3 regions of the Pseudogulbenkiania sp. AW2-16 genome follow, and region 3 is predicted to be linked to each of the others. Evidence: predicted binding sites of a transcription regulator. Region 3 holds the regulator's gene; each other region holds the start of a gene.
What was found. The regulator FNR, encoded in region 3, switches genes on or off when oxygen is low (the NO sensors DNR and NnrR bind a similar motif). The targets are predictions, from matches to a motif close to TTGATNNNNATCAA.
Positions count from the first base shown of each region.

Region 1: the regulator FNR is predicted to act here: its motif matches at 7,346-7,359, upstream of ABKF58_RS08420 (DUF3149 domain-containing protein).
Region 2: the regulator FNR is predicted to act here: its motif matches at 3,754-3,767, upstream of norV (anaerobic nitric oxide reductase flavorubredoxin).

Region 1 covers NZ_CP157668.1:1,735,873-1,745,556, forward strand. Annotated here, with positions in the region: gene glmM (phosphoglucosamine mutase) at 1-59, shown strand, start outside; gene ABKF58_RS08375 (DedA family protein) at 283-915, shown strand; gene ABKF58_RS08380 (FKBP-type peptidyl-prolyl cis-trans isomerase) at 984-1,313, opposite strand; gene ABKF58_RS08385 (DUF2189 domain-containing protein) at 1,418-2,266, shown strand; gene ABKF58_RS08390 (D-2-hydroxyacid dehydrogenase) at 2,277-3,227, shown strand; gene ABKF58_RS08395 (DUF1841 family protein) at 3,400-3,876, opposite strand; gene ABKF58_RS08400 (glutathione peroxidase) at 3,967-4,446, shown strand; gene trmB (tRNA (guanosine(46)-N7)-methyltransferase TrmB) at 4,499-5,179, opposite strand; gene ABKF58_RS08410 (SDR family oxidoreductase) at 5,200-6,183, opposite strand; gene ABKF58_RS08415 (CDP-6-deoxy-delta-3,4-glucoseen reductase) at 6,221-7,249, shown strand; gene ABKF58_RS08420 (DUF3149 domain-containing protein) at 7,438-7,575, shown strand; gene ABKF58_RS08425 (adenine phosphoribosyltransferase) at 7,732-8,289, opposite strand; gene ABKF58_RS08430 (NCS2 family permease) at 8,304-9,602, opposite strand.
Region 2 covers NZ_CP157668.1:2,256,595-2,266,278, reverse strand. Annotated here, with positions in the region: gene ABKF58_RS11115 (2-hydroxyacid dehydrogenase) at 1-758, shown strand, start outside; gene ABKF58_RS11110 (MFS transporter) at 705-2,036, opposite strand; gene ABKF58_RS11105 (LysR substrate-binding domain-containing protein) at 2,214-3,128, shown strand; partial or broken gene ABKF58_RS11100 (RrF2 family transcriptional regulator) at 3,153-3,562, opposite strand; gene norV (anaerobic nitric oxide reductase flavorubredoxin) at 3,865-5,259, shown strand; gene ABKF58_RS11090 (FAD-dependent oxidoreductase) at 5,284-6,399, shown strand; gene ABKF58_RS11085 (YitT family protein) at 6,516-7,127, opposite strand; gene ABKF58_RS11080 (SulP family inorganic anion transporter) at 7,354-9,021, opposite strand; gene ABKF58_RS11075 (ArsR/SmtB family transcription factor) at 9,110-9,424, opposite strand; gene ABKF58_RS11070 (cation transporter dimerization domain-containing protein) at 9,421-9,684, opposite strand, start outside.
Region 3 covers NZ_CP157668.1:419,295-428,978, reverse strand. Annotated here, with positions in the region: gene ABKF58_RS02070 (RNA methyltransferase) at 1-84, shown strand, start outside; gene ABKF58_RS02065 (DUF1853 family protein) at 62-1,012, shown strand; gene fnr (fumarate/nitrate reduction transcriptional regulator Fnr) at 1,224-1,979, opposite strand; gene hemN (oxygen-independent coproporphyrinogen III oxidase) at 2,113-3,522, shown strand; gene ABKF58_RS02050 (patatin-like phospholipase family protein) at 3,610-4,593, opposite strand; gene ABKF58_RS02045 (RrF2 family transcriptional regulator) at 4,980-5,441, opposite strand; gene hmpA (NO-inducible flavohemoprotein) at 5,499-6,716, opposite strand; gene ABKF58_RS02035 (hypothetical protein) at 6,881-7,093, shown strand; gene queF (NADPH-dependent 7-cyano-7-deazaguanine reductase QueF) at 7,131-7,970, opposite strand; gene murJ (murein biosynthesis integral membrane protein MurJ) at 8,026-9,558, opposite strand.

The DNA.
Region 1 (9,684 bases), 1.3 Mb from region 3:
CCTTGTCGGAGAAGTGGGCACGGGAAATCGCGGCCGTGATCGAAAGTTCCGCTGGCTGAGCCTGTTTGGTCCACTTCCTGCAAAAACCCACAGCTATCTGGCCGTGGGTTTTTTTGCTATTCGGGGCGCTGGGGGCGATTCCGTGATGCGATGGAGAAGGCTGTTCGGTATCAAGAAATTGCAACGATGGGCTGTGTTATCATGATGCTCCACGATACGTCCCCGCTCTGAAAACGGGGCACCAACTCTGCCTGGCGCAGGGGGATGGACAGACGGGCCTACATGGATATTCTGCAGATTCTTCTCGATTTCTTTACCGGGTATGGCTATCTCGCCGTGTTCCTGGTGTTGTTGGCCTGTGGTTGTGGCGTGCCCATCCCGGAAGACATCACGCTGGTGGCGGGCGGCATTATTTCCGGTTTGGGGTTTGCCAACGTCGACTGGATGGTCTTGGTAGGCATGGCCGGTGTGCTGTTCGGTGATGGCTTGATGTTTGCGCTTGGCCATCACTACGGCCATCGCGTGCTGCGCTTCAAGCCGATTGCCCGCATCCTCACCCAGGAGCGTTTTGCCGCGGTGCAGGAAAAATTCGACAAGTACGGCAACTGGGTGTTGTTCGTGGCGCGCTTTCTACCTGGTTTGCGTTCGCCGATCTTTATCACCGCCGGGATGACCCGGCGTGTGCCCTATTGGCGTTTTTTGCTGATGGATGGTTTTGCTGCGCTCATTTCGGTGCCGGTGTGGGTGTATCTGGGCTATCTGGGGGCTGCCAACCGTGACTGGCTGATGACCTGGGTGCACCGCGGCCAGGCCGGGATTCTGATCGTGGCGGCGCTGTTGCTGGTGGGAGTGGCGATGGCTTGTTACCGCAAGAAAAAGAACGGCCATCCTGCGCCGTTGACGCCCAAGAAATGAATCGCCCTGTTGCAACAAAAAAGGCCATCGCATGCGATGGCCTTTTTTGTTGCAACAGTGGTTGATATTCAGCCCACCTGCAGCAGTTCCACTTCGAAGATCAGTGTGGCATTAGGCGGGATGACCCCACCGGCGCCGCGTGCGCCGTAGCCCAGCTCTGCCGGGATGGTCAGTTTGCGCTTGCCGCCGACTTTCATACCGGCTACGCCTTGATCCCAGCCCTTGATTACGTAACCTGCGCCCAGCGGGAAGGAAAACGGCTGGAAGCGGTCCTTGCTCGAGTCGAACTTGGTGCCGTCGGTGAGCCAGCCGGTGTAGTGCACGGTGACTTCCTGGCCGACGGTGGCTTCGGCACCGTCGCCTAGTTGCAGTTCTTCAATGATCAGTTCGGACGCCATCAGCCCAGTCCTTTCGTTAGAGTCATCCAAGCTATTCATTGTAGCAGCGACGCCCGGCGGCGTCGTCCCGTTGGCGGTCCCTCCCAGGTTGTGTTTCCGTGGTTATGGCTTATAAAAAAACTAATGCCGGGTTTGTCCGCCACACACACTTGCTGCAAAGGGGATACATCATGGATATCGCACACCATCCGTCAAACGAGCACCCGGTCGTCAAGCATGTCAACGTGTCGTACCCAGCCAAATGGCTGCGTCAGGGGTTCAAGGATTTGCAGCGGGCTCCGGCCGACTCGCTGTTTTACGGCGCCGTCTTCGTATTGATGGGATACCTGTTGACGACTTACTTCGAGCAGGCGCCGGAGATCGTCATAACCCTGTCGACCATTTTCCTGCTGGCCGGACCGTTCCTGGCGATCGGTCTTTACGACATCGCCAAGCAGATGGAGGCATTCGATGGCCGTGGTCGCGTCACGCTGGTCCACAGCATGATGGCTTGGCGGGTCAACATGCACAGCTTTGCACTGTACGCCGTGCTGCTGGCGGTGCTGGTGTTCGGCTGGTTCCGCATGTCGCTGTTGATGTTTGCGCTGTTCTACGACACGGCAACCCTGCCAACGCTGAACATGGTGGTGACCAACGCCTTCAAGCCCGAGAACGTGGGCTTCCTGGTCGCGTATTTTGGCATCGGATTCTTCTTCGCGGCACTGGTGTTCGCGGTCAGCGCGGTATCGTTGCCGATGTTGCTCGACAAGGAGGTGGATACCGTCACCGCCATGGTGGCCAGCCTGCAGGCGGTGTATAAGAACCTGCTGACGATGCTGGTGTGGGCGGCTATGATTGTTGCCCTCACCGTGGTGGGCTTTGTCACCTACTTCGTCGGCCTGATCGTGATCATGCCGGTGATCGGCTTGGCCACCTGGCATGCCTACCGCGATTTGATCACCTTTGAGCGCTGACGACGACTACATGACCCATTCCATCGCGTTTCTGGACCGGGACAGCTTGCCTGTCCCGGTTCCTGTTTTTGCCTTCCCCCATCATTACCATGAATTCCCGGCCACCACGCGAGAGCAGATCGTCAGCCATGCCGAAGGGGCCGAGATCGTCATCACCAACAAGGTGCCGTTCAACCGTGCCACACTTGAGTCCCTGCCGGCGCTGAAGCTGCTGGCGGTGGCGGCGACCGGGGTGAACCATATCGACCTTGAGGTTTGCCGCGAACGCGGCGTGGCCGTGGCGAACATCCAGCATTACGGCGACGACACGGTGGCCGAGCACGCCTTCATGATGATGCTGGCGCTGTTCCGCAACCTGCCGGCCTACCAGCGCGACGTGGCGGCTGGCGTGTGGCAGAACGCGCCGCAGTTCTGCCATTTCGGCGCGCCGATTCGCGACCTGCAGGGCGCCACACTGGGCATCATTGGCTCTGGTGGCATTGGTCAGGCGTTGGCGTCGCGTGCACGTGCCTTCGGCATGACCGTGCTGTTTGGCGAGCGCAAGGGGGCGGCCAGCGTACGCGAGGGCTACGTCGATTTCGATACCCTGCTGACCCGCTCGGACGTGCTGTCGCTGCATTGCCTGTTGACCGAGCAAACCCGCAATATGATCGGCGCTGAGGAACTGCAGCGTATGAAACCGGGAGCCGTGCTGATCAATACCGCACGTGGCGGGCTGGTCGACGAGGAGGCGCTGGTGGCGGCGCTCAAGTATGGTCAGTTGGGGGGAGCCGGGTTCGATGTGTTGACGGTCGAGCCGCCGAACGAGGGGAATCCACTGCTCAAGGCGCGGCTGCCGCATCTGATCGTTACCCCGCACGTTGGCTGGGCCAGCCACGAGGCGATGAGCCGGCTGGCCGGGCAACTGGTCGAAAATATCGAAGCCTTCATCGAGGGGCGTAGGCTGCGTCGCATCGTCTAAGGCGAATAAAGCGAGGGATAGGCACCCGTGCTATGCATGGGTGCTTTTTTTGCTCTAGAGCGTGGCTAGGGGCGCGTTGGGCAGGCTTGGCATCGATTTTCCTCGCTTGCCATTTCCGGGTTTGTGGCCGTCGCCAACTTGGGCTATCACCTAAAGAACCGGAAGCGCCTTGTCAGTCGCCGGCATCGTTGGGGTTGATGCGTGGAGTTTCTTCTTCGCCCATGCCCAGCCGGCCGCGCACGCAGGAAATGTAGCGATTGACGTCCGGGCCACCGCCATAGCGTTGGGCGTGCCAGATCATTTCGCCAAGACATTCCATCATCTGGTGCTGGGCGGCATGCTCGTCGCCCAGACGCAGGGCGAGCTGGGCGTAGAGCGAGCGGATGCCGAAGGGTTGGTCGATGGAACGTTGCTCCTCGATCGCCATGTGCAGGCTCAGGTGCAGGAAGGGGTTGGATTCTCCCATGTCCGGCGTCCATTCCTGTTCCAGGTAGCGCTCGGGCTGGCCGACGATGGCATGGTATTCCGGATGCTCCAGCAGGATGGTCAGCGTGATTTTTTCCAGATCGGTCAGCGGCTCGTTGCGCTGGTGTTTGGCCCAGGTGTCGAAAAAGAAACGGCGTGCATCCTGGCGGCTGGGATTGAACATGGCGATCTACCTGAGGAGAAAAACGGAGGATGCTGCGCGCGGCGGCTCCTGTGCTGTAGCAGTGCCGATTATACGAGACGGAGACCCACCATGACCACGCTCCATGACTTTTCCGCCTGCCGTATCGACGGCAGTCCCGAATCCCTGTCGCGCTACGCCGGCATGGTGGTACTGGTGGTCAATACCGCCAGTGAATGCGGCTTCACGCCGCAATACACCGGCTTGCAGGAGCTGGCGGTGTACTTCGCCGGCGAGGAGTTCGCCGTGCTTGGCTTTCCCTGCAACCAGTTCGGCGGGCAGGAGCCGGGAGCCGAGGACAGCATCGTTGCGTTCTGCCAGAGTCGTTTCGGGGTGACGTTTCCGCTTTACGCCAAGGTCGCTGTCAACGGCGACGAGGCACATCCCTTGTGGCGTTGGCTGACTCGCGCCGACACCGATCATCCCCAGCCGGTGAAATGGAACTTCACCAAGTTCCTGATCGACGGCAGGGGGCGGCTGGTCAAGCGCTATGAGCCGGCGGTGCAGCCGCATGAGCTGCTCGACGATATCGATCGTTTGTTGGGCGGGTGAGGCACGCGCCCAGGCTTGCCGTCGAGCGGGCCTAGGCATCGAGATCTCCGGCTCAGTTACGCCGGAAGATGATGTCCCACACCCCGTGGCCGAGGCGGATGCCGCGCTGCTCGAACTTGGTGAGCGGGCGGTAGTCCGGGCGCGGGGCGTAGCCGTCGGCGCTGTTGGCGAGCTCGGGGTTGGCCGAAAACACCTCCAGGATCTGGATCGCATAATCTTCCCAGTCGGTGGCGGCGTGCAGGTAGCCACCCGGCTTTAGTTTCTTCACCAGCTTCGCCACCAGCGGGCTCTGGATCAGCCGGCGCTTGTTGTGGCGTTTTTTGTGCCATGGGTCCGGGAAGAAAATGTGAATGCCGTCGAGCGAGGCGTCGGCCAGCATGTGGTCGATGACCTCGACGGCGTCATGGCGGATCAGGCGCAGGTTGGAAATATCCTGCTCGGCAATCAGCTTGAGCAGGTTGCCCACGCCCGGCGAATGCACTTCGACGCCCAGGTAGTCCTGTTGCGGATTGTTGGCGGCGATTTCCGCCGTGGCGGTCCCCATGCCGAAGCCGATTTCCAGGATTTTCGGTGCCTGGCGGCCGAATGCCTGCTCGAGGTCGAGGGTCTCGGGGCGGTACTCGATACCCCAGCGCGGCATGCCTTCGTCCATGGCGCGCTTCTGGGACGGCGTCAGGTGGCCCTGACGCAGCACAAAGCTCTTGATGTGTCGCTGAAAAGCCGGGTTTTCCATGGCGGTCTTCGTTGGAAAAGTCAAAAAAAGCGCGATGTTACCGAATCTGGCGCGAGGTGGCGAGACATTCCCTTCCTGGCGTGAGTGATGTCGGTCACCGTGATCCTGGCGTGACCGGAACCGACATCACGTTGTCGGGCTCGGCAGGGTGGCGAGAAAGCTCGCCACGGTCGGGTAGCGCAAGCGGACGCCCAATTCCCGCCGCAATCGGCCGTTATCCAGCCGCCGCGACTCGGCCAGGAACGACCACAGGGCAGGGGAGACGGCGGCCTGCACTTCGACCCGAGGTAGGCGGGGGCGTGCGGCATGCCCAGCGCGTCCGCCAGGCGGTCATACCATTCGCCCACCATCAACGGTTCGGCGTCGCAGGCGTTGTAGACACGGATACCACCCTCGCGACGCAGTGCGGCAACACAAATCCGTGCCAGATCGTCGGCGTGAATGTGGTTGCCGTAGCTGTCTTCGTCCGCCGCGATCAACGGTGTGCCGTTGATTAGCCGTGTCGTTGGCAGGCGCTCGGCGGCGTAGATGCCTGGAGCGCGCAGGATCGTCACGGTGGCGCCATGAGTCCGGGCGAAGGCGCGCAGGCGGCGTTCGGCGTCGACGCGCCGCTTGGCGCGCGCGCTTTGTGGATGCAGGGGGGCGGTTTCGTCCAGCCAGGCACCGCCGGCATCGCCGTAGACCCCACTGGTGCTGATATAGGCTATCTGCTGTGGTAGACTTTTCCCCTTTGCCAGCGCGCGCAGCAACTTGCCGAGGCGCGGGTCGCTTTCACCGCGTTCCGGCGGCGGGGCGGTATAGAGCAGGGCGTCGGCCAGTCCGGCCAGACGTGTCAGGCTCCGTTTGTCATCGAGGTCGGCGAGCACCGGCAGGACGCCCAGGCTGCGGGCTTCGGCTATCTGTTTCGGCCGGCGCACCAGCGCCAGCAACCGCCAGCTCGGCGCCAGGAAAGGAACGGCCCGGCGCGCCACGTCGCCGAAGCCTGCAATCAATAGAGTACGCATACACCGCATTTTAGCGAGCTTAAGGTAGAGTAACGAGATGACTGCTCAAGTCAAAGTGCTCCCGAGTGGACACACCTTCCCGGTCGACGACCACGAAACCATTCTCGAGGCGGCCCTGCGTCATGGTGTCGGCCTGCCATACGGCTGCCGCGATGGCGCCTGTGGCGCCTGCAAGGGCAAGGTACTGGAAGGCGAGGTGTGCCAGGATGGCTACCAGGAGAAGGCCCTGCCGGAGCAGGAGCGGGTGCAAGGCTACGCCCTGTTCTGCTGCGCCAAGCCGCAAGGCGACCTGACCATCGAGGTGCGCGAAGTCACCGGCATCGGCGACATTCCGGTCAAGACCCTGCCGTGCCGCGTCGAGAAAATCGAGAAGCTGCACGACGTCGCGGTGCTGAAGCTGAAGCTGCCGGTTTCCGAGCGCTTGCAGTTCCACGCCGGCCAATATATCGACATCCTGATGAAGGATGGCAAGAAGCGCAGCTTCTCGATCGCCAACGCCCCGCACGACGATGCTTTCCTCGAGTTACACATCCGTCACCAGCCCGGCGGCTCGTTTTCCGAGTACGTGTTCACCCAGATGAAAGAGCGCGAGATCATGCGCTTCAAGGGACCGTTGGGCACTTTCTTCCTGCGCGAGGATTCGGATAAACCCATCGTGTTCGTGGCCAGCGGCACTGGCTTTGCCCCGATCAAGGGCATTGTCGAGCATGCTCTGCACAGCGGCATTACCCGTCCCATGGTGTTCTACTGGGGGGCGCGCACCAAGGCTGACCTGTACATGGCCGACTTGGCGGAACAGTGGCAGGTATCCAACGCCAACTTCACCTACATTCCGGTGCTGTCCGAGGCGTTGCCCGAGGATAATTGGACCGGTCGCACCGGCTTCGTGCACCAGGCGGTGCTGGACGATTTCGACGATCTTTCCGGCCATCAGGTATACGCCTGCGGCGCCCCTGTCATGGTGGAGGCCGCGCACCGCAGCTTTACCTGCGAGCTCGGGCTGCCTGAGGATGAGTTCTTCTCGGATGCCTTCTTCCTCTCCAAGGACATGAGCGCCAGCAAGTAAAACGCTGTCGACTAGTGACAAAAGACATGGCCCCGGAATCGAACCGGGGCCATTTTTTTCGCCCTTTGTGCCCGCCTAGTGCAGAAAAACATGCCTTTGACCTACGTCAATTCCCGACATCCTGTCATGGGTATGATGGTTGGCAGTCAAAGTCATCAAGGCGAGCACAGCCGCCACAGGAGGGCAAAATGGAACTCTGGAAACAACTGTTATCCGATGACGTCGGGCTCTTGAGCCTGATCACCATCGTGGTCGCCAGCCTCGTCGTGGGCGTTTGCGTGACGCTGTTCATCCGTAATGTGAAGAACGAGTCGCGCAAGCACTGAGTGCGCGAGCGCTTTCTCCGCTACTTCCTTGGGTTTATGTGTGTGTGCTTGGACGGATACGGTGACTCGCCGTATCCTCTTTTTTTGTGTGCCAGCTAAACCAATAAAAACGGGCCGTGAGGCCCGTTTGCGTTTCCAGTAGCGTGTGTTCCGTCCTCAGTGACCGTCGTAGGAGCACACGGTAAACAGCTCCAGTCCGCTGTCGCGCACCAACTGGCTGCCACCCAGTTCTGGCAGGTCGATGATGGCCGCCGCCTCCAGCAGTTCGGCGCCGAGTTTCTTCAGCAGCTTGGCCCCGGCCAGCATGGTGCCGCCGGTGGCGACCAGGTCGTCGATCAGCACCACTCGGTCTCCGGGTTTGCAGGCATCGGTGTGCATTTCCACCGTGGCGTTGCCGTATTCCAGCTCATACTCCTCCGACACGGTCTTGAACGGCAGCTTGCCCTTCTTGCGGATGGGTACGAAGCCGACGTTCAGTTCGTAGGCCAGTACCGAGCCGATGATGAAGCCACGAGCGTCGAGACCGGCGATCAGGTCGACCTTCTCCTCCATGTAGCGATAGACGAAGATGTCGATCAGCATGCGGAAGGACTTGGGGTTCTGCAGCAGCGGCGTGATGTCGCGAAACATCACGCCCTGCTGCGGCCAGTCCGGTACGGTGCGGATCCGGCTCTTGAGGTAGCCGGACAAATCGAGGCTGTTCAGGTTTTCCATACGCCCATTGCTCCTCAGGCGAAGAAGGCCAGTTTGAAGACCCACAGTGCCGCGATCACCAGCACCGCCGGCTTGAGTTCGGTAACGCGGCCGCTCAAGAGCTTGAGGGCGGCGTAGCTGATGAAGCCGAAGGCGATGCCGTCAGCGATGGAGAAGGTAAATGGCATCGCCAGCGCGGTCATGACGGCCGGGGCCGACTCGGTGAGGTCGTCCCACTCGATTTCCGCCAGGCCGCGGCACATCAGTACGGCAACGTAGCATAGCGCCGGGGCTGTGGCGTAGGGTGGCACGGTCTTGGCGAGCGGCGACAGCCACAGGCAGGCCAGGAACAGAATGGCCACCACCAGCGAGGTCAGGCCGGTACGGCCGCCGACGGCGGTGCCCGCCGCACTTTCGATATAGGCCGTGGTGGAAGAGGTGCCCATCACCGCACCGGCGGTGATGGCGATCGAGTCGGCCAGCAGGGCGCGCTTCAGGCGTGGCAGCTTGCCGTCCTTGTCCAGTAGGCCGGCGCGGTGCGACACCCCGATCAGCGTGCCGGTAGTGTCGAACAGGTCGACGAAGAAGAACACGAAGATCACTCCTAGCAGGCCGGCGTTGAGTGCGCCGTGCAGGTCCATCTGCATGAAGGTCGGCGCCATGCTGGGCACGGATGCAGCGACGCCGTTGAATTTGGACAGGCCAAACGTGATCGACAGCGCGGTCACCGCCAGGATGCCGAGGATGATCGAGCCCGGCACCTTGCGGTACTCCAGGGCCACGATGACGAAGAAGCCCAGGATAGCGAGCAGCGTGGTCGGGTTATGGATGTCGCCCAGGGTCAGGTAGGTGGCTGGATGGGCCTTGATGACGCCGGCGTTCTTCAGCGCGATGATCGCGAGGAACATGCCGACGCCGGCGGAAATGGCGAATTTCAGCGAGCGCGGAATGGCGTTGACTATGGCTTCGCGTACCTTGAACAGGCTCACCGCCAGGAACACCACGCCGGAGATGAATACCGCGCCCAGCGCGGCCTGCCACGGCACGCCCATGCCGCCCACCACGGTGAAGGTGAAGTAGGCGTTGAGCCCCATGCCCGGCGCCAGCGCGATCGGGTAGTTGGCGACCAGCGCCATGATGCCGGTGCCCAACGCGGCGGCGAGGCAGGTGGCAACGAACACGGCGTCCAGGTTCATGCCGGTGCCCGACAGGATCAGCGGATTGACCAGGATGATGTAGGCCATGGTCAGGAAGGTGGTGACGCCGGCGATGACCTCGGTTCTGACCGAGGTGCCGTGTTCCTTGAGTTTGAAAAAGCTATCCAGCAGTGACATGGAAAACCCCTCGAAAATGGCATATTGGTTTGATTAAGCTGCGCATTTTGCAATAGTGGCAGGGGACTGGCTAGTCCTTCGC
Region 2 (9,684 bases), 1.8 Mb from region 3:
GGCTCGAGGCGGTGTTCGCGCTCGGCGCCGGGGTGGACCGCCTGCTCGCCCGTTCCGACCTGCCGGCGACGCTGCCGGTGATCCGCCTGACCGACGCCGGCATGGCGCAGCAGATGGCGGAGTACGCGCTGTACGGCGTGCTGCGCTACCAGCGCCAGTTCGACATCTACCAGCGCCAGCAGGCCGAGCACCGCTGGCAGCCGCAGCCGCCCCGGCTGGCGCACGAGGTCCGCGTCGGTGTGCTGGGGCTGGGCGCCATCGGCGCGGTAGTCGCCACCACCCTGGCCGGGCGGGGCTACACCGTGTCCGGCTGGAGCCGCAGCCCGCGCGAGCTGCCCGACGTCGCCTGCCGGCACGGCAGCGCGGCGCTGGACACTCTGCTGGCCGAGACCGACGTACTGGTGAGCGTGCTGCCGTCCACCCCGGAAACGCGCGGCCTGCTCGACAGCGAACGGCTGGCCCGGCTGCCCCATGGCGCGGCACTGATCAACGCCGGCCGCGGCGACCAACTCGACCAGGAGGCCCTGCTCACTCTGCTCGACGCCGGCCAGCTGCGCTTTGCCCAGCTCGACGTGTTCGCCAGCGAGCCGTTGGCCCCGGAGCACCCGCTGTGGACACACCCGAACGTGACCGTCACCCCGCACATTGCCGCCATCACCCTGCCCGGCCCGGCGGTAGCGCAGATCGCCGCCAGCCTGCGGGCACTACGAAGCGGGGCAAGGCCGGAAGGGTTGGTCGACCGGCAACGGGCCTATTGAGCGGACAGAAAAAAACCCGGCAGCGAAAGACTCGCGCCGGGTCCGGAGACCGGAAACAAGAGGAGGAGAAAAATTCAGTTTGTTGCAGCCGGCAGCGGTGCCAGACGACGCAGTCGCAGCGCGATGCCGAGGGACAACAGCAGGCCGCCCGTCAGCGCCAGCACCACCCCGCCCCAGCCACCCGAGCTCCACATCAGGCCCGAGGCCGAGCCCAGGCCGCTGCCGCCCAGGTAGTAGCAGCTCAGGTAGAGCGCCGAGGCCGAGGCCGCGCGCCCGGCTGGCGCGGCGGCCGATCCAGCTGCTCGCCACCGAATGCGCACCGAAGAAGCCAAAGGTAAACACGGCGATGCCGGGCACCACCAGCCACAGCGTGCCGGCCAGCGTCAGCGTCAGCCCGGCCAGCATCAGGCTCACCATGACCCACAACACGTTGCGCCGCCCCAGACGGTCGGCCAGCCGCCCCACCCAGGCCGAGCTCCACATCCCCACCACGTACAGCAGGAACACCGCGCCGACCGCGCTCGGCGACAGGTTGAACGGCGCCAGCGCCAGGTGGTAGCCGAGGTAGTTGTACAGGCTGACGAAGCAGCCCATCAGCAAAAAGGCCGTGGCGAACAACCAGGGCAGGCCGTCATCGGCCAGGTGCAGGCGCAGGTTGCCGCGCACCTCGCCCAGCACCAGCCGCGCCGGGCGGAAATGCCGCGACGGCGGCAGGCAGCGCCAGAACACCACGGCCGACACCAGCCCGAACAGGCCCAGCACCGCCACCGCCTCGCGCCAGCTGGCCCATTCGCTCATCAGCGACAGGAAAAAGCGTCCGCTCATGCCGCCCAGCGCGTTGCCGGCGATGTACAGCCCCATCGACTGCCCCAGCGAGGCCGGCTCGATCTCCTCGCTCAGATAGGCCATCGCCACCGCCGGGATGCCGGCCAGCGCGATGCCCAGCAGGGTGCGCAGCAGCAGCAGTTGGCCGAAACTGCCGGCAAATGCCGCCAGCAGCGTCAACAGCGCGGCCAGGCCGAGCGACAGGTTCATCACCGGCTTGCGACCGTAGCGATCGGCCAACAGGCTCATCGGGATCAGCGCCACCGCCAGCGCGCCGGTTGCAGCCGACACCACGCCGCTCGCCGCCGCCGGCGACAGGCCGAAGTCGTGCGAGAACATCGGCATCAGCGGCTGCATGCCGTACAGCGAGGAGAAGGTGGCGAAGCCGCCGAAGAACATGCCCCAGCTGGTGCGGCGGAAGGCGGGGGTACCGGCACGCAGTCGTTCGTGCACCGGGGCGGTGGGCGGAGCGGGAAAAACAGTGGCGCGGGATACGGCTAAGGCATCGGAAGACATGGTCAAGACTCGGCTGGCGGCCCCGGTCAGGGGCTGGATAAGCCAATGCTAGGACTGGACAAACCGCCAGTCCAATATATATTTAATCGTTGATTAATATGTAAAAGATATCACGTGGAACTGCGTCACCTGCGTTACTTCGTCGTCGTCGCCGAAGAACTCAACTTCACCCGCGCCGCCGAACGCCTGCACATCGCCCAGCCGCCCTTGAGCCAGCAGATTCGCTCGCTGGAAGAACAACTGGGCGTCGCCCTGTTCGAGCGCAGCAAGCGCCGCGTGGCGCTGACCGATGCCGGGGAGCGCTACCTGCAGCACGCCCGCCGCATCCTGGCCGAGGTGGAACAGGCCGCCGACGATGCCCGCCGCGCCGCGCGCGGCGAGGTGGGCGAGCTGCGCGTCGGCTTCACCTCCTCGCTGCCATTCACCAGCCTGTTGCCCGGGCTGATCTCCGACTATCGCCGCCACTACCCGCAGGTGCAGCTGACGCTGCGCGAGATGTTCACCGCGCTGCAGTTCGAGGCGCTGCGCGCAGAACGGCTGGACATCGGCTTCGTGCGTTTCCACGGCAAGGAAAACCCGCCCGACCTGCAACTGCGCGAGATCCACCGCGACCCGCTGCGGCTGGTGATCAACGCCCGCCACCCGCTGGCCGCGCAGCCCCACGCGTCGCTGGAGCAGTTGCGCGACGAGAGTTTCATCATCTACCCGGCCGGCGCCGGCACCGGGCTCAACGTGCAGGTGCGCCAGCTCTGCCTGGCGGCCGGCTTCGAACCGAGGATTGTGCAGGAAGCGCGCGAGGCCACCACCCAGATCGGGCTGGTGGCGGCGGGTCTCGGCGTGGCGCTGCTGCCCTCGCCGCTGGAGTGCGTGAAGATGCCGGGGGTGCGCTATCTGCCGCTCAGCGACGAGGGGGCGTACCTGTCGCTGGGGCTGGCGACGCGCCCTGGGCCCGTTCCGCCGTTGCTGGCGGGGTTTCTGGATTGCCTGCAGAACCGCAAAGAAATGGAGCCGATCAGGAACAGCGCGTGACGCGGCGTCGCCGCGCCGGGTTTCTCAATCGGAGACGAGCCGGATCTCGATGCCCAAGGCCCGCCCCAGCCCCGCCGGCTGAACCAGCAGATCGGCCAGGGTATGGCGCGACAATTCGCCGTAAAAGGCCTCCTGGGCCGCATGCAGCACGTTCATCAGGCGGCACGCCGAGGCGATGCGGCATTGCGAGTGCTGGGGATCGAAACACTCAACCAACACGTTGTCGGTCTCGGCGGCACGCACCAGCTGTCCGAGGTTGACCTGCCGCGGATCGCCCGCCAGGCGCATCCCTCCCCCTTGCCGCGCACGGTGGTGAGATAGCCATGCTGGCCGAGGAAAAACACCACCTTGGTCAGGTGGCTGGCGGAAATGCCGTACGCCTGGGCGATCTCGTTGATCGTCACCAGGCGCTCGCCCGCCAGCGCGCTGTACATCATCACGCGCAGGCAGTAATCGGTAAAAGCCGTCAGTCGCACGATCGGTGCCGTTCCATGGGGTTGTTCAATCAGGCAGGCCCGGTTGGGGTCGAACCTGCATTCTATCTTGCCTGTGGCGCCGCGACAGCGGGCCCAGACTTGATTCTGGCATACGATATAGGCATACAGGGCACGGCAACAGCCCGCTCTTGATATACCTCAAGCGAATTCATGATAACTCATAAGATTCATTTACGGTGAATGTTATGAGGTATAAGATTCATTCAACACGAGTCTTATACCGCAAGGAGCTCTCTGCCATGGCTTTCACCGTCAAAAACAACATCCGCTGGGTTGGTAAACAGGATTGGGAACTGCGTGAATTTCACGGCAGCGAATACAGCACCCATCGCGGTTCCAGCTACAACAGCTACCTGGTCAAGGAAGAAAAAATCGCCCTGATCGATACCGTCTGGGCGCCTTACGCCGAAGAATTCGTCGCCAATCTGGCCAAGGAGGTGGACCTCGGCGCCATCGATTACATCATCGCCAACCATAACGAGATCGACCACAGCGGCGCCTTGCCGGCACTGATGGCGCGCATCCCCGACACGCCGATCTACTGCACTGCCAACGGCGTCAAATCGCTACGCGGCCACTACCACCAGGACTGGAATTTCCAGATCGTCAAGACCGGCGACAGCCTCGACCTCGGCAACGGCAAGCAACTGGTGTTTGTCGAGATGCCGATGCTGCACTGGCCGGACAGCATGGCCACCTACCTGACCGGCGACGCCGTGCTATTCAGCAACGATGCCTTCGGCCAACATTACGCCAGCGCCCAGATGTTCAACGACCAGTGCGACCCGGTCGAACTGCAGGAAGAATGCATCAAGTATTACGCCAATATCCTGACCCCGTTCAGCCCGCTGGTGACCCAGAAGATTCATGAAGTTCTGGCGCTGAACCTGCCGATCGACATGATCGCCACCAGCCACGGCATCATCTGGCGCGACAAGCCGACCCAGATCGTCGAGCAGTACCTGAAGTGGGCCGACGACTACCAGGAGAATCAGATCACCCTGGTCTACGACACCATGTGGAACGGCACCCGCATGATGGCCGAGGCGATTGCCGAAGGCATCCGCAAGGCGGACCAGGATGTCGTGATCAAGCTGTTCAACCTGTCCAACACTGACAAGAACGACGTCCTCACCCACGTGTTCAAGTCCAAGGCCATTCTGGTCGGCAGCCCGACCGTCAACAACGTGATGTTGCCGCACGTTGCCGCCCTGCTCGAGGAAATGACCGGCCTGCGCTTCAAGAACAAGGCGGCCGCCTCCTTCGGCACCCACGGCTGGAGCGGTGGTGCGGTGGAACGTATCGCCAAGCGCCTGGACGACGCTGGTTTCCGCGTGCTCAACCCGGGCATCACCGCCGAATGGCGCCCGAACGACGATGCCCTCGCCCAGGGGGTGCGTTTTGGCGAGGCGTTCATCGAGCAACTGGGCAGCACCGGACAGAATACGGCGGACGCCGCCGCCGCGTGCGGCTGCAGCGGCAAGATGCGCTGCAAGACCTGCTCGTGGATTTACGACCCGCAGCAGGGGGACGCGGCCCAGGGGGTCGCCGCCGGCACCGCCTGGCAGGACGTCCCCGAGACCTTCCTCTGCCCGGTGTGCTTCATGGGCAAGAGCGACTTTGTCCCCGCCTAAGCGACGGCTTCTGGAGAAAACACGATGAAAAAGCCCCTCGTCATCATCGGCAGTGGCCATGCCGGCTACACCCTGGCCCGGGCGTTCCGCCAGCACGACAGCACCACGCCGGTCGTCGTCCTCACCGAGGATGGCGGCGAACACTACCCCAAGCCGCAACTGAGCCACGGCTTCGGGCATCAGGCCAGTGCCGAACGGCTCACCCTGAACAACGCCACCGGCATGGCGGCCGAGCTGAAGATCATGGTGCGACCGCGTACCCGGGTCAGTGCCATCGATTTTGTCGCGCAGAAGGTCACCGCGGGGGAAGCGCAGATTCCCTACAGCGACCTGGTGCTGGCGGTGGGGGCCGAGCCCTTCGTCCCGCCCGTCGGCGGCGACGCGGCGCGGGACATCCTGACCCTGAACAACCTGGAGCAGTACCGGCGTTACCTCGACCGGCTCAACCAGAGCGAGCACGTGCTGGTCATCGGCGGCGGCCTGATCGGCACCGAAATCGCCCACGACATCGCCCAGCACAAGCGCGTCACGCTGGTGGACATCGGCAGCCGCCTGCTGGAGCGGCTGGTGCCCGAGGTGGTCAGCCAGCGCCTGCACGACGTCATGGACCAGGTCACGCTACGCTTCGGCACCGGGGTGGAACGGGTCGAGCGGGCCGAGCAGGGCTACCGCGTGACGCTGAGCGACGGCGACACGCGGGCGGTGGACGCCGTGGTCTGCGCGGCGGGCCTGAAGCCGCGGCTGGAGCTGGCGGCCGGGCTGGAGACGGGGCGCGGCATCGTCGTCGACGCCTACCTGCGCACCTCGCAGCCCCACGTCTATGCGCTGGGGGACTGCGCCGAAATCGAGGGGCAGATCCTGCCCTACCTGCAGCCGATCACGCTGTCGGCCAACGCGCTGGCCAGCACGCTGGCCGGCACGCCGACACCGGTCCGCTTCGGCCCCCTGCCGGTGGCGGTGAAGACGCCGCGCTACCCGATCCAGCTGGCCGGGGTCACCCAGGGCAACGCCCTCGACTGGCAGATCAGCGAGGGGGACGACGGACTGACCGCGCTCGCCCATCGCGACAGCCAGCTGGTCGGCTACGTGACCACCGGCTCGCGCAACGGCTTCAGCCTGCTGCCCAGCCTGGCGCGCTGAGGGAGCGCCGGGCGGCAAGGAAAGGGAAAACCGGACCGGCATCGGGTCGATGCAAGTGCTCGGCCGCGCCCCCGAACAGACCCCGCGAGCGCCGGGCAGCGGTGCGCGGCTGGCGCTCAGGCCGCGAAGTAGCGGCCCGGCTTGTGGTTGACGGCGAGGATCAGGTTGAGCGCCACCGCGCCCAGCACCGACACCAGCACCGCCAGCGGGTTCACCACCCACAGCGCCGCGCTGACGATGCTGACGTCGATCGCCATCTGCAGCTTGCCGGCGCGGATGCCGTACTTGTCCTGCAGGTAGAGCGTGACGATGTTGATGCCGCCCAGGCTGGCCTGGTGGCGGAACAGCATCAGGAAACCGGCGCCCATCAGCAGGCCGCCGACCACGCCGGCGTAGAACGGGTTGAGGCCGTCGATGTGGATGAAGTGCGACTGCAGCTCGGAGAACAGCGACAGCAGTAGCACCGCGCAGAAGGTCTTCACCGTGAAGCGCCAGCCCATGCGCTTGATGGCGAGGTAGTAGAACGGCAGGTTGATGACGAAGAACACCTGGCCGAAGCTCAGCGGCGTGGCGTAGTGGATCAGGAAGGCGAGGCCGGCGGTGCCGCCGGTCAGCAGTTTGGCCTGGGCGAACAGCGCGACGCCGAGCGAGATGAACAGCGTGCCGATCACGATCGCCTGAACGTCTTCGAACAGGGTGTGCCGCGCCACGCGCTGCGGGTGCTCCATGATGAATCCTTGCTGGGGAGTGGCAGAACGGCCTGCCGGCCACCGTCGTCGCCCGCCGGCGGCACCAGGGCACGGTGCAGCACCTTACCCGCTACGACAGCAGCGCAAGTCTACACCAGCACCTCCTCACAAGAGCCCTGGATTCGTCATTTTTATTAAATTAATTGCCACAAATCAAAAATTGTCGGCACAAAAATAAACAACAACCGATCAATCAAGGCTTTTTCTACGCCCACACCACCCCGCTGGTCAGCAGTTCCTCGGCGCGCATCAGCGCCGTGGCGAGATCGGGCTGAATGTTGCGCTCGCCCATTTCCGCCGCCAGCCTGGAGCCGACCAGCAACCCCATCACCTCGGCCCCGGCACCGCACAGGATCAGTGTACGCCGCTCTTCGGCCAACCTTTGGCGCAGCGCCGACAGCGCCAGCAGGCCGGTGGTGTCGAGCAGCACCAGCCGGTGCAGCTGCAGAATGATCACGCGCGCGTCCGGCGCGTCGTGCAGCACCTGCTCCACCGTATCGGCGGCACCGAAGAACAGCGCGCCCTCCACCCGGAACGCCGCGCAGCCCGGCGGCACCGCTTTGCCGGCGATGGAATGGCGCTCGAACAGCTGGGCATGCTCCGGCCGCAGCCGCTGCACGCTGGTATTGCGCGCCATGCTCTGGATGAAGAACACCGCCGACATCAGCAGGCCGATCTCCACCGCGATGGTGAGATCGAAGGCGACGGTGAGCAGGAAGGTCACCACCAGCACCGCGGTGTCGTGGCGCGGAAACTGCGCCGCCTTGCGGATATCCCAGTCGCCCATCTTCAGCGCCACCGCCACCAGAATCGCCGCCAGCACCGCCAGCGGGATGTAGGACGCCAGCGGCGCCGCCACCAGGATCACCAGCAGCAGCAATGCGGCGTGCACCATCCCGGCCACCGGGGTGCGCCCGCCGTTGCTGATGTTGGTGGCGGTACGCGCCAGCGCCCCGGTGGCCGGGATGCCACCGAAGAACGGCACCACCATGTTGGCGATGCCCTGCGCGATCAGCTCCTGGTTGGCGTCGTGCTTGTCGCCGGTGAGGCTGTCGGCCACCACCGCGCACAGCAGCGACTCGATGGCGCCCAACAGCGCGATGGTGAAGGCCGGCGTCATCAGTTCGGACAGCGTCGCCCAGTCCAGCGCCGGGCCGGAGAACGCCGGCAGCCCCTGCGGAATGCCGCCGAACTTGCTGCCGATGGTGGCCACCGGCAGATGGAACAGCGCCACCGTGACGGTCGCCAGCAGCAGCGCCACGAACGGCGACGGCAGCAGCTTGTTGAGCCGCTTGGGCCACAGCAGGATCAGCGCCAGCGAGGCCCCCGACACCGCCAGCGTCATGCCGTCGAACTCGGCCAGGCGCGCCCTGAGCGTGGCGACGATGGCGAAGAAACCGGCCGGCATCTGCGCCACCGGCAGGCCGAAGAAGTCCTTGAGCTGGGTGAGGAAGATCAGCACCGCGATGCCGTTGGTGAAGCCGGTGATCAGCGGCATCGGAAAGAACTTGATCACCTGCCCCAGCCGCATCAGCCCCATCAGCACCAGCATCATGCCGGCCATGAAGGTGCAGATCAGCAGGTTGGCCACGCCGTACTTGGCGACGATGCCGTAGATGACGACGATGAAGGCGCCGGTGGGACCGGTCACCGAGAACCGGGTCCCGCCCAAGAGCGAAGCCAGGAAGCCGGCGATGACCGCGGTGAAGATGCCGGCCTGCGGCGTCACCCCGCTGGCCATGGCGAACGCCATCGCCAGCGGCAGCGCCACGATCCCCACCGTCAACCCGGCCAGCACATCGTGCCGGAACACTTCGCGGTGATAACCCTTGAGTGCATCGATCAGGCGGGGGCGAAAGCTGAGGTTCAGCATGGCGGGCGATCAATGAATTGTCATGAATACCAGCCTACGAGGGAAATGCCCCCGGATGCAAGAGGGTTTTCGCCGGAGCGGGGCCCGCTCATCTCTCGGCGTGCTCCTCGGCTACGTGGTGCGCCATGTCGGCCAGCATGTCGCTGACGTGCTGGTCGGCCAACTGGTAGAAGACTTGCATGGCCCGGCGCTGACCGCGCACCAGCCGGGCGCCGCGCAGCAGCCGCAGGTGGTGGCTGACCAGCGATTGCGACAGCTCGAGGCTCTGCGCGATGTCGCCGACCGAACGCGGCGCGTCGAGGCAGAAGAACAGGATGCGCAGACGCGTCGGGTCGCCCAGCAGCCGGAACGTTTCCGCCAGCACGGCGATGTCGGCCGGGGAAGGCCGGGCGAGCCGGCTCACGGCTGGCGTCCTTGCTGGCAAGGCCCGGGATGGGCCGGACCCTCGTGCTCATGCTCGGCCCCGGCGTGGCCCGCGGGGTGGACCGTGTCGTCATGGGGACCAAGGCGGCAGGGGCCGGCTTCCGTCTCGGGCCAATCGATGGCGACGGTGGCATGGGCGATGCCGAAACGCGCCACCAGCTCCACCTCGACAGCCTGCACCAGCCGGCGCGGATCGGCCTCGGCGCGCGGCTCGACGTGCAGCGTGGCCAGTACCCGGCC
Region 3 (9,684 bases):
CGCGAGGAAATCGACATCCTGCGTGGCTTCCTGAAGCAGGTGCAGCGCGTGGCCCAGCGCGATGACGGCCAGCGCCAGCAGTAGCACTTTCTACCTGCCCTACGCGTACCCGGCGGTGCGCGACCTGGCCTTTCTCCTGACGGCGCCGGCGCCGTGGCTGACCGGCGCCGACATTCTGCCCGAGCGCCTGCTGGGCGACGCCGGACCGGCACTGTTGGCCGAACTCGACCGCGCCCCGGCGGCGCTGGTGGCCTGGCTCGCCGCCCGTCCCACCACCCGCCTTGGTCGCTACGCCGAAAATCTGCTGGCGTTCTGGTTCGAGCTCGCGCCGCACATCGAGTGCGTGGCGGCCAATCTGCAGGTGCAGAATGGCGAGCTGCGCACCGTTGGCGAATTCGACTTCCTGCTGCGCATCGACGGCGAGCCGTGGCACCTCGAAACCGCCAGCAAGTTCTACCTGATGCTGGGCGAAGGGCGCCATACCCTGGTCGGCCCCAGCCTGCGCGATGCCTGGGCGCTGAAGGCGGCCAAGCTGCAGGATCAGCTCGCGCTGTCGCGCCACGCGGCGGCGCAACCCTTGTTGCCGCCCGGCTTCGTCGGCTGCCGCACCGCGGCCGGGCTGGCGGGCTGGCTGTTCTATCCCCATGCCGTGCTGCTCGAGCCGCCGCTGGCCCCCGACCTCCTCACCGGCTGGGCGCGCCCGCTGCTGGCGCCGTGGCCGCGGCGCTCGCTGGCGTCGCGCTGGGTGTGGCTGCCGCGCTTGCGCTGGCTGGCGCCGGCGCGGGTGGACGAGGCCGAGACGCTGGACGAGGACGCGCTGCGCCGCCACCTGGCGGCGGCAGAGGCGCCACAGCTGGTGGCCGAGGTCTTGCCGTTGGGGGGCGGGGACTGGGAGGAAGTGGCGCGCGGTTTTGTCTGCCCGCCGAACTGGCCGCCGCCAGCGCGACTGGCCGAGTTGCTCGACACGGTGCAGGAACTGACCAATGGCAAGGCGGGAAGCGGGGGGCGCTGAACGCCATTCATGCCGCGGTGGCCGGTGGGCCGCCCGCTGACGCTAGGACCGCGGGGGCGCGGAAGGGCTCAGAACCTGTTTACGATCTGCTGCGCTTCGGCGATACGGCGTTAAAAACGACTTTGGAATGCTCATTTACTACTTGTAAACTCCGCATCCTCAGCTGTTTTTGCCTTGTCTCGCTCTAGCTCGCGAGATCGTAAACAGGTTCTCAGTGGTTCGGCGTCGGGTGGGCGTTGGCGCAGCCGGCGACCAACTGCTTGAGCTGCTCGGGCTGCTCCAGCTGGATGTGCTTGTGGTCCACCGCGATCCAGCCCTGCTGCTGGAACTTGGACAGGGTGCGGCTCACCGTCTCCAGCTTGAGCCCCAGGAAGCTGCCGATCTCCTCGCGGCTCATGCGCAGGATGAAGTCGTTGGCGGCGAAACCGCGTACCGTCAGGCGCTGCGACAGGTTGATGAGGAAGGCGGCCAGCCGTTCCTCCGCCTTCATATTGCCCAGCAGCATCATCACGTTGTGATCGCGCACGATCTCGCGGCTCATCAGCCGGTAGAAGTGGTGTTGCAGCGAGGGAATCTCCAGCGCCAGGTTCTGCATGCGGCTGAACGGCAGCTCGCACACTTCGCTGTCTTCCAGCGCGACGGCGTTGCAGCCGTGCACGTTGGCCGAAATCCCGTCCAGTCCCATCAGTTCGCCCGACATGTGAAAGCCGGTGACCTGCTCGCGCCCGTCCTGGCTGGAGATGCAGGTCTTGAAGAAACCGGTACGTACCGCGTACAGTGACTTGAAGCCCTCGCCGTTGCGAAACAGCGCTTCGCCACGTTTCAGGCGCCGGCTCTGGCGGATCACCGCATCCAGTCGCGTCATTTCCTCACGGTTCAGACCCAGGGGCAGACACAATTCGCGCAGCGTGCAGTTGGAGCAGGAGACCTTGAGGGCTTGCAGGGGAACAACAGTCGAGTCAGTCATGCGGCATGTCCGCTTCTGTTAAGTAAGCCTTGATGTTGGTCAAAGCGTTGGGCCTTGATGTCGGTCAAAGCGTTTCTGGGAGGTTTGCCGCAAATTTACCAGTCCACCACTGGTTTTTCCATCGCGAGACATCATGAACACCACCCACCCACCGTTTTCGCCCACACGTTGCGAGTTCGACCGCGCCCTGATCGCCCGTCTCGACGGCGCCGGCCCGCGTTATACCTCGTACCCGACCGCAGACCGCTTCACCGACGACTTCAGCGCCAAGGACTACCGTCACTGGCTGCAGCAGCGCAAGATCGGCGCCAACAGCCGTCCGATCTCGCTCTACGTGCATCTGCCGTTCTGCAACACCGTGTGCTATTACTGCGGCTGCAACAAGATCATCACCAAGGATAAGAGCCGCGCCGACCGCTACCTCAATTACCTGGAGAAGGAAGTCGGCCTGGTGGCCGACGTGCTGGGGCAGCGCGAAAAAGTCATCCAGCTGCACTTCGGCGGCGGCACCCCGACCTTCCTGTCGGATGAACAGCTGGAACGGCTGATGGGGATACTCCGGACCCGCTTCGAATTCTTGGCGGAGGGAGAATATTCCATTGAGATAGATCCGCGCAAGGTGACGCGCGACACCGTGCTGCATCTGGCGCGCCTGGGCTTCAACCGGATGAGTGTCGGGGTGCAGGATTTCGAGCCGCGCGTGCAGCAGGCGGTCAACCGCATCCAGAGCGAAGAAGAGACGCGCGTGGTGATCGACGCCGCGCGCGAGGCCGGCTTCCGCTCGGTCAGCGTCGATCTGATCTACGGCCTGCCGCTGCAGACCCAGGAGTCGGTGGCGGCCACGGTCGACAAGGTCATCGCCATGGGGCCGGACCGCATCGCGCTCTACAACTACGCCCATCTGCCGACGGTGTTCATGCCGCAGCGGCGCATCAACGAGGCCGACCTGCCGCTGCCGCCGGTCAAGCTCGACATCCTGCAGCACTCGGTGGAACAGCTGGCCGCCGCCGGCTACGTGTTCATCGGCATGGACCACTTCGCCAAGCCGGAGGACGACCTCACCGTGGCGCTGCGCCAGGGCCGGCTGCAGCGCAATTTCCAGGGCTACTCCACGCACGCCGACTGCGACATGATCGGCTTCGGCGTGTCCTCCATCGGCAAGGTCGGCCCCTGTTACAGCCAGAACGAGAAGGATCTCGAGAGCTACTACGCCGCACTCGACGAAAACCGCCTGCCGGTGCTGCGCGGCATGGTGCTGGACGGCGACGACATCCTGCGCCGCTCCATCATCCAGGCGCTGATGTGCCGCTTCGCGCTGTCGGTGGAAGCCATCGAGCAGGTGCACGGCATCAACTTCGCCGAGTACTTTGCCGCCGAGATGCCGGCCATCCGCGAGTTCCAGCAGCAGGGCCTGCTCACTTTCGACGGCGACTTCCTGATGGTTGAGCCCAAAGGCCGCTTCCTGATCCGCAACATCGCCATGGCTTTCGACCGCCACCTGCGCGAGCGCCAGACCAAGGCGCGCTACTCGCGCACCATCTGATCCTTTCCCTTCCCGCCACGGCCGCCTTGCGGTCGTGGCGCGCTCTTGCCGCGGCTCTTCGTTGCGCCGCGACGACGTCGCCCCGTGTCAGCCGATGCGCCGCCACAGCCGCATCGTGCTTTTTCTCCCGACTTCCGCACCGTGCTCTTGCAGCCAGGCCTGCGCCCGCTCGCGCCCGGCGGCAAACAACTGCTGCACCAGGCCGTGATGCGGCGTGAGCTTGCTCAGGCTGTCGAGCGCGCCGGTGGTAGCGTCCGCATCGATATGGTGCAGGCGCAGCTGGCGCAGGTGTCGCTCCAGGCGGCCCAGGCCGAACAGACTTCTGCCGGCTTCGCGCTTGGCGATGGCCAGCCCTTGCAACTCGGTATGCAGCGACGAGCCGAAGCTGATGTCGTTGAGGCGGCGCTCGACCGCGCCGGCACGCCCAGGCGTCTCCTCCCACTGTTGCGGCACCAGCGTCACCAGCACGATATCGCGGGCGCGCCCCTGGTAGGCCAGCGGAAACAGCGGCGGGTTGGCGGTGAGGCCGCCGTCCCAGTAGGCTTCGCCGTCGATGTGTACGGTGTGGTGCAGCTGCGGCAGGCAGGCGGAAGCCAGCAGGTGCTCCACGCTCAGCTCGTGGGCATGGAACAGCTTGAGGCGTCCGCTGTTGACGTGGGTCGCGGCGATGAACAGCTGGATCGGGGTGGTGCGCAGCCGGGCGAAGTCGATGCTGCTGGCGATCAGCTCGCGCAGCGGGTTGTAGTCGAACGGGTTGAGCTGGTCCGAGGTCAGGAAGTGCGACAGCTGCAGCAGCCCTTGCAGCGCCACGGGCGGGGCGTGCGCCGCCGGCCAGGGGTAGAGCGCCGACAGCCGTTGCCAGAACTGTCCCAGCGCCTCGCGCGCGCCGTCGTAACCACCCTCCATCCAGCCGTAGGCCAGCAGCGCCGCGTTCATGGCGCCGGCACTGGCGCCGCTCAGCGCGGCGGGGTGATAGCGGCGTGTTTCCAGCAGCCTGTCCAGTACGCCCCAGGTAAAGGCGCCGTGCGCGCCGCCGCCTTGCAAGGCCAAGGCGATCTCAGTGGTCTTCATGGGTGTTCCCTTTCTCGAAGAAGCCAGCCTGCTACAGGCTAGAGCCGTTCTGTTGCGGGGATGTGTTGCCGGGGAATCTGCAACGCTGGGTGAGAGGTGGCGGGGCCACTCAGGCGGGACTGGGTGGTCATAGCATGGCGCCGACCCGGTTTAGGCAAGCAAACTTCCGGCCATGTTCCGCAGAGGGGGCGATGTGTGGGGGATGCCGGCAGGGCAAAGTACGGCGGCAGACGTGGCCAGTCCGTCCCGGGCGATCGCCGCGGCCCGGTGGCGGGGAGCGCACAGGGCCGGAGCGGCCGATGCAGGGCGGGGAGAGCGGTGTCCGGTGCGGTGTCGCGCGGAGCGGCGCCGTGCCGGCGTCGAACCGGGTAGGGCGGCGGAGGGTGTTAGGAGACGGTGCCCGGCTCCAGCGGACGGGGCCGGCGGTGCAGGCGGACGATGGCCTCGCCGGTCGGCGCGGCGACGGCGGAGGCCAGCGTGAAGCGGTTGAGCGCCTCGAAGAAGGCGGTGAGGCCGACGTCCAGCGCCGACTTGAGCTGGCAGCCGCTGCGCAGCGCGCAGGGCGGCTCGGCGCAGTCGATCAGGTCACTCATGCCTTCCAGGGTGCGGATGACGTCGCCCAGCCGGTAGTGATCGGCCGGGCGCGCCAGCGCCAGCCCGCCGCCCTTGCCTCGGGTGGTGACCAGCCAGCCCTGCTGTGCCATGAAGTGCACCACCTTGACCAGGTGGTTGCGCGACACGGCGAAGCGCTCGGCGATTTCCGGGATGGTGACCGGGGTGTCGCGTTCGCGGTGGGTCAGGTACATCAATACCCTGAGGCCGAGGTCGGTGAAGCGGGTCAACTGCATGATTCGTTCTGTCTCGAGTGATGCGGGCAGGATACCCCTCCCACCCGCGCGGCACAATCAGCCGGCTATGGTATGCGAGCCGAACACTTCGTAGTGGATGCGCCCGCCGTCCACCCCGGCCGCCAGCAGCCAGTCGCGCTGCGCCAGCATGAACGCCAAGGGGCCGCACAGGTAGTAGTCGGCATCCGGCAGCAGCACCTGCTCGCGCACGGCGCCCAGGTCGACGCGGCCTTGCTGGTCATAGTCTTCGCCCAGGCGGTCTTCGGCACCCACTTCTTCGTAGAACACCACCTTGCTGACATTGTCGCATTCCGCCGCCAGCTGGTTGACGTGGCGCTTCATGGCGTGCACCGCACCGTTGCGACAGCCGTGGACGAAGGCGACGCGGCGCGGGCTTCGCGTCAGCACCAGATGGTTGAGCATGGCGAGCATCGGCGTCACGCCAACCCCGCCGCTGATCAGCACGACCGGGGTGCTGCGTTCTTCGTGCAGGAAGAAGTCGCCACCCGGCGGGGCCAGTTCGAGCTGGTCGCCTTCGTGCACGGTGTCGTGCAGCAGGTTGGAGATGCGTCCGGCCGGGGTGCTACCGTTGCCGGGTTCGCGCTTGACCGAGATGCGCAGGTAATCCTGGCCCGGTGCGTCCGACAGGCTGTACTGGCGCGGCTGCAGCAACCCCAGTTCCGGCACGAAACGCTTCAGCGTGATGTACTGGCCGGGACGGAAGCCGGGCACCGCGCCCTTGTCGGACGGGGAGAGGTAGAACGAGGTGATCTCGCTGCTTTCCGCCACCTTGCGGGTGACGGTGAAGCTGCGCACGCCGGACCAGCCGCCGCGGCTCAGCGCGCCGTCGGTGTAGAGCTGTTGTTCCGCCCCGATCAGCAGGTCGGCAAGCTGGCCGTAGGCCAGGCGCCAGGCTTCCAGCAACTCGTCGCTGGCGGCCTCGCCCAGCACCTCGCTGATCGAGGACAGCAGGTGATGGCCGACGATCGGGTAGTGCTCGGCACGGATGCCCAGGCCGACGTGCTTGTGGGCGATGCGCATTACCACCGGCGCCAGGACCGAAGGATCGTCGATGTGTTCGGCGTAGCCCAGTACCGCCAGCGCCAGCGCCTGCTGCTGCTGGCCGGCCTCCTGTTTGGCCTGGTTGAACACGTGCTTGAGTTCCGGGTTGTGGCTGAACATGCGGCGGTAGAAATGGCTGGTCAGGGCGACGCCGTGTTCGCGCAGAACCGGTACGGTGGCTTTGACGAGTTCGCGGTGCTGGCTGCTGAGCATGTGAAGTCCTTATAAGTTGTCAAAAAAATACATCTTATCGGCGATGCCTATATCAGAATGTTCTGATGCTGGACGCGCCGCCACTAAAGATGTATCAATAGTACATGTTTAAAAAGGGTGCTGTCACCTGGCACGTGCAGCGCCGTCGGCAAAAGGTGCGAATCATGCAACAAGGAATGGAACGTATTGCCCTGGTCACCATGCTGGTGTCGTTGTCGGTGTTCAGCGTCGGAGTCTACACCGCCTATTTCCGCGAAGCGGAGGTGGCGATGCCGCTGCTGATCGCCGCGCACCTGTCGCTGACGGTGGCGGCCGGCCTGTTCAAGGTGGGGGCGGTGGTGCTGATGGCCTGCCGCAAGGCGCGGCGGACGGCGTGACGAGGTTGGCCGAAGGGCTTCGGCCAACCTTGGGGATTTACTGGCGCGCGGTGCGCACGTTGGCCGGCGCCGGCTCTCCGCCATTGCTGCGGAAGGGATTGATGTCGAGGCCGCCGCGCCGGGTATAGCGCGCGTACACGGTGAGTTGCTGCGGCTGGCAGGCGCGCAGCACGTCGGTGAAGATGCGCTCCACGCACTGCTCGTGGAACTCGTTGTGCTGGCGGAAGCCGATCAGGTAGCGCAACAGGCTCTCGCGTTCGATGCGCGGTCCGATGTAATGGATCTGCACGCTGCCCCAGTCTGGCTGGCCGGTCACCAGGCAGTTCGACTTCAGCAGGTTGGAGCACAGCGTCTCGCTGACGATGTGCGACAGATCGGCCGAAAGCCGTGCTGGATCGGGGTGATAGTCGCTGACCTCGATGTCGAGGTCGTCGATGTACTCGCCGGCCAGCTCGTCGATCCGTTCTCGTGCAAAATCCTGCGGACTCGTCAGGCTGACGGCGACCGGGCCACCGGCCGCGCGCGACAAGTCCAGCGCGAGTTGGGCCTGCAATTGCGCCATGCTGTCGAGCCGGGTCTGGTTGTAGCTGTTCAGGTAGAGCTTGAACGACTTCGACTCGATCAGGTTCGGGGTGTCGGCCGGGATGCGGAAGGTGGCGATCGCCACCTGCGGCTTGCCGCGGGCGTTGAGCCACGACAGCTCGTAGCCGGTCCAGATGTCGACGCCGGCAAACGGCAGCGCCGAGCCGTCCACGCCGATCTCGTCGCGCTTTTGCTGGCGCGGAATCGGGAACAGCAGCTCCGGTGCGTACTGGTCCTGGTACTGCACGGTCTTGCCGAGCGGCGACTGTTCGGGGGTCTTGGTGTTGCTCGCCATCGTCTCGTTACTTTCCTTATTCCGGACAGGGCCAAGGCCGGCCCGGTCCCGTTGCTCAGTGTTCGCGGCGCATGAAGTCGCTGGGTCGGAAACCCTGCGCAAACAGCAGGCCGAAATACATCGCCACCCCGGCCATGATGATGGCCGACAGCCAGCCCACACGCTGCCACGAGTGGCCGTGCCAGTTGATCGGCAGCCACAGCGCCGCCACCAGCAGCGCCGCCATGCCACCCACCGCCACGCCCAGGCGCAGAAGGAAGGAGCGCCAGCCTGGCTGCGGTTCATACACCCCCTGCTTGATCAGCAGGTAGAGCAGCAGCCCGGCGTTGAGGCAGGCGCCCAGCCCGATCGACAGCGCCAGCCCCGCGTGTTTGAGCGGAAACACAAAGGCCAGGTTCATCAGCTGGGTCAGCAACAGGGTGACGATGGCGATCTTCACCGGCGTCTTGATGTTCTGGCGCGCGTAGAAGCCCGGCGCCAGTACCTTCACCAGGATCAGTCCCAACAGGCCGATGGCGTAGGCGATCAGGGCGCGTTGCGTCATCAGCGCGTCGTGCGCCGAGAACTTGCCGTACATGAACAGCGTCGCAATCAGGGGCTGGGACAGCACCGCCAGGCCGACCGTGGCCGGCACCGCCAAGAGCAGCGACAGGCGCATGCCCCAGTCCAGCAGCTTGGAGTAGTCGTCGGCGGAATTGTTGGCGGCGTGCTTGGACAGCGACGGCAGCAGGATGGTGCCGAGCGCCACGCCCAGCACCCCGGTGGGGAATTCCATCAGACGGTCGGCGTAGTACATCCACGACACGCTGCCGGAGGCCAGAAACGAGGCGAAAATGGTGTTGATCACCAGCGAGATCTGGGCGATCGACACGCCGAAAATCGCCGGCCCCATCTGGCGGATGATGCGCCACACCGCGGCGTCCTTCAGCGCCAGGCGCGGCCACGGCAGCATGCCCACCTGCCTCAGGTAGGGCAGCTGGTAGGCCAGCTGCAGGATGCCGCCGATGAACACCGCCCACGCCAGCACCAGCACCGGCGGGTGGAAGTAGGGCGCCAGCAGCAGGGCGCACAGGATGAACGAAATGTTCAGGAAGGTCGGCGTGAACGCCGGCACCGAGAAGCGGTTCCAGGTGTTGAGCACGCTGCCCGCCAGCGACGACAGCGAAATGAACAGGATATAAGGGAAGGTGATGCGCAACAGCTCGACGGTCAGGTCGAACTTGCCGGTGTCGTTGGCGAAGCCGGGCGCCGAGATCCAGATGATCCACGGTGCGGCCAGCATGCCGAGCGCCGTCACCACCAGCAGCACCAGCGCCAGCATGCCGGACACCGCGGCGAGAAAGTGCCGCGTCTCGTCCTCGCCGCGCTGCTGCTTGTATTCCGCCAGCACCGGCACGAAAGCCTGGGAGAACGCCCCCTCGGCAAACACCCGGCGCAGCAGGTTGGGGAGCTTGAACGCCACGAAGAAGGCGTCGGTGGCAAGCCCGGCGCCGAAGACGCGGGCGATGATGGCGTCGCGGACGAAACCCAGTACGCGCGACACCATGGTCATGCTGCTGACGGTGGCAAGAGCCTTGAGAAGGTTCATTGGGCGGAAAAACCGGTTGGGAGGATTTGCAAGCCGGCTAGTTTACGCGGGACGGATTGCTGTTGCAAAACCAGAGTATAGGGCTTAGAATCGCGGGTTTCAGATTCCGCTCATCAGGAGAAAGTT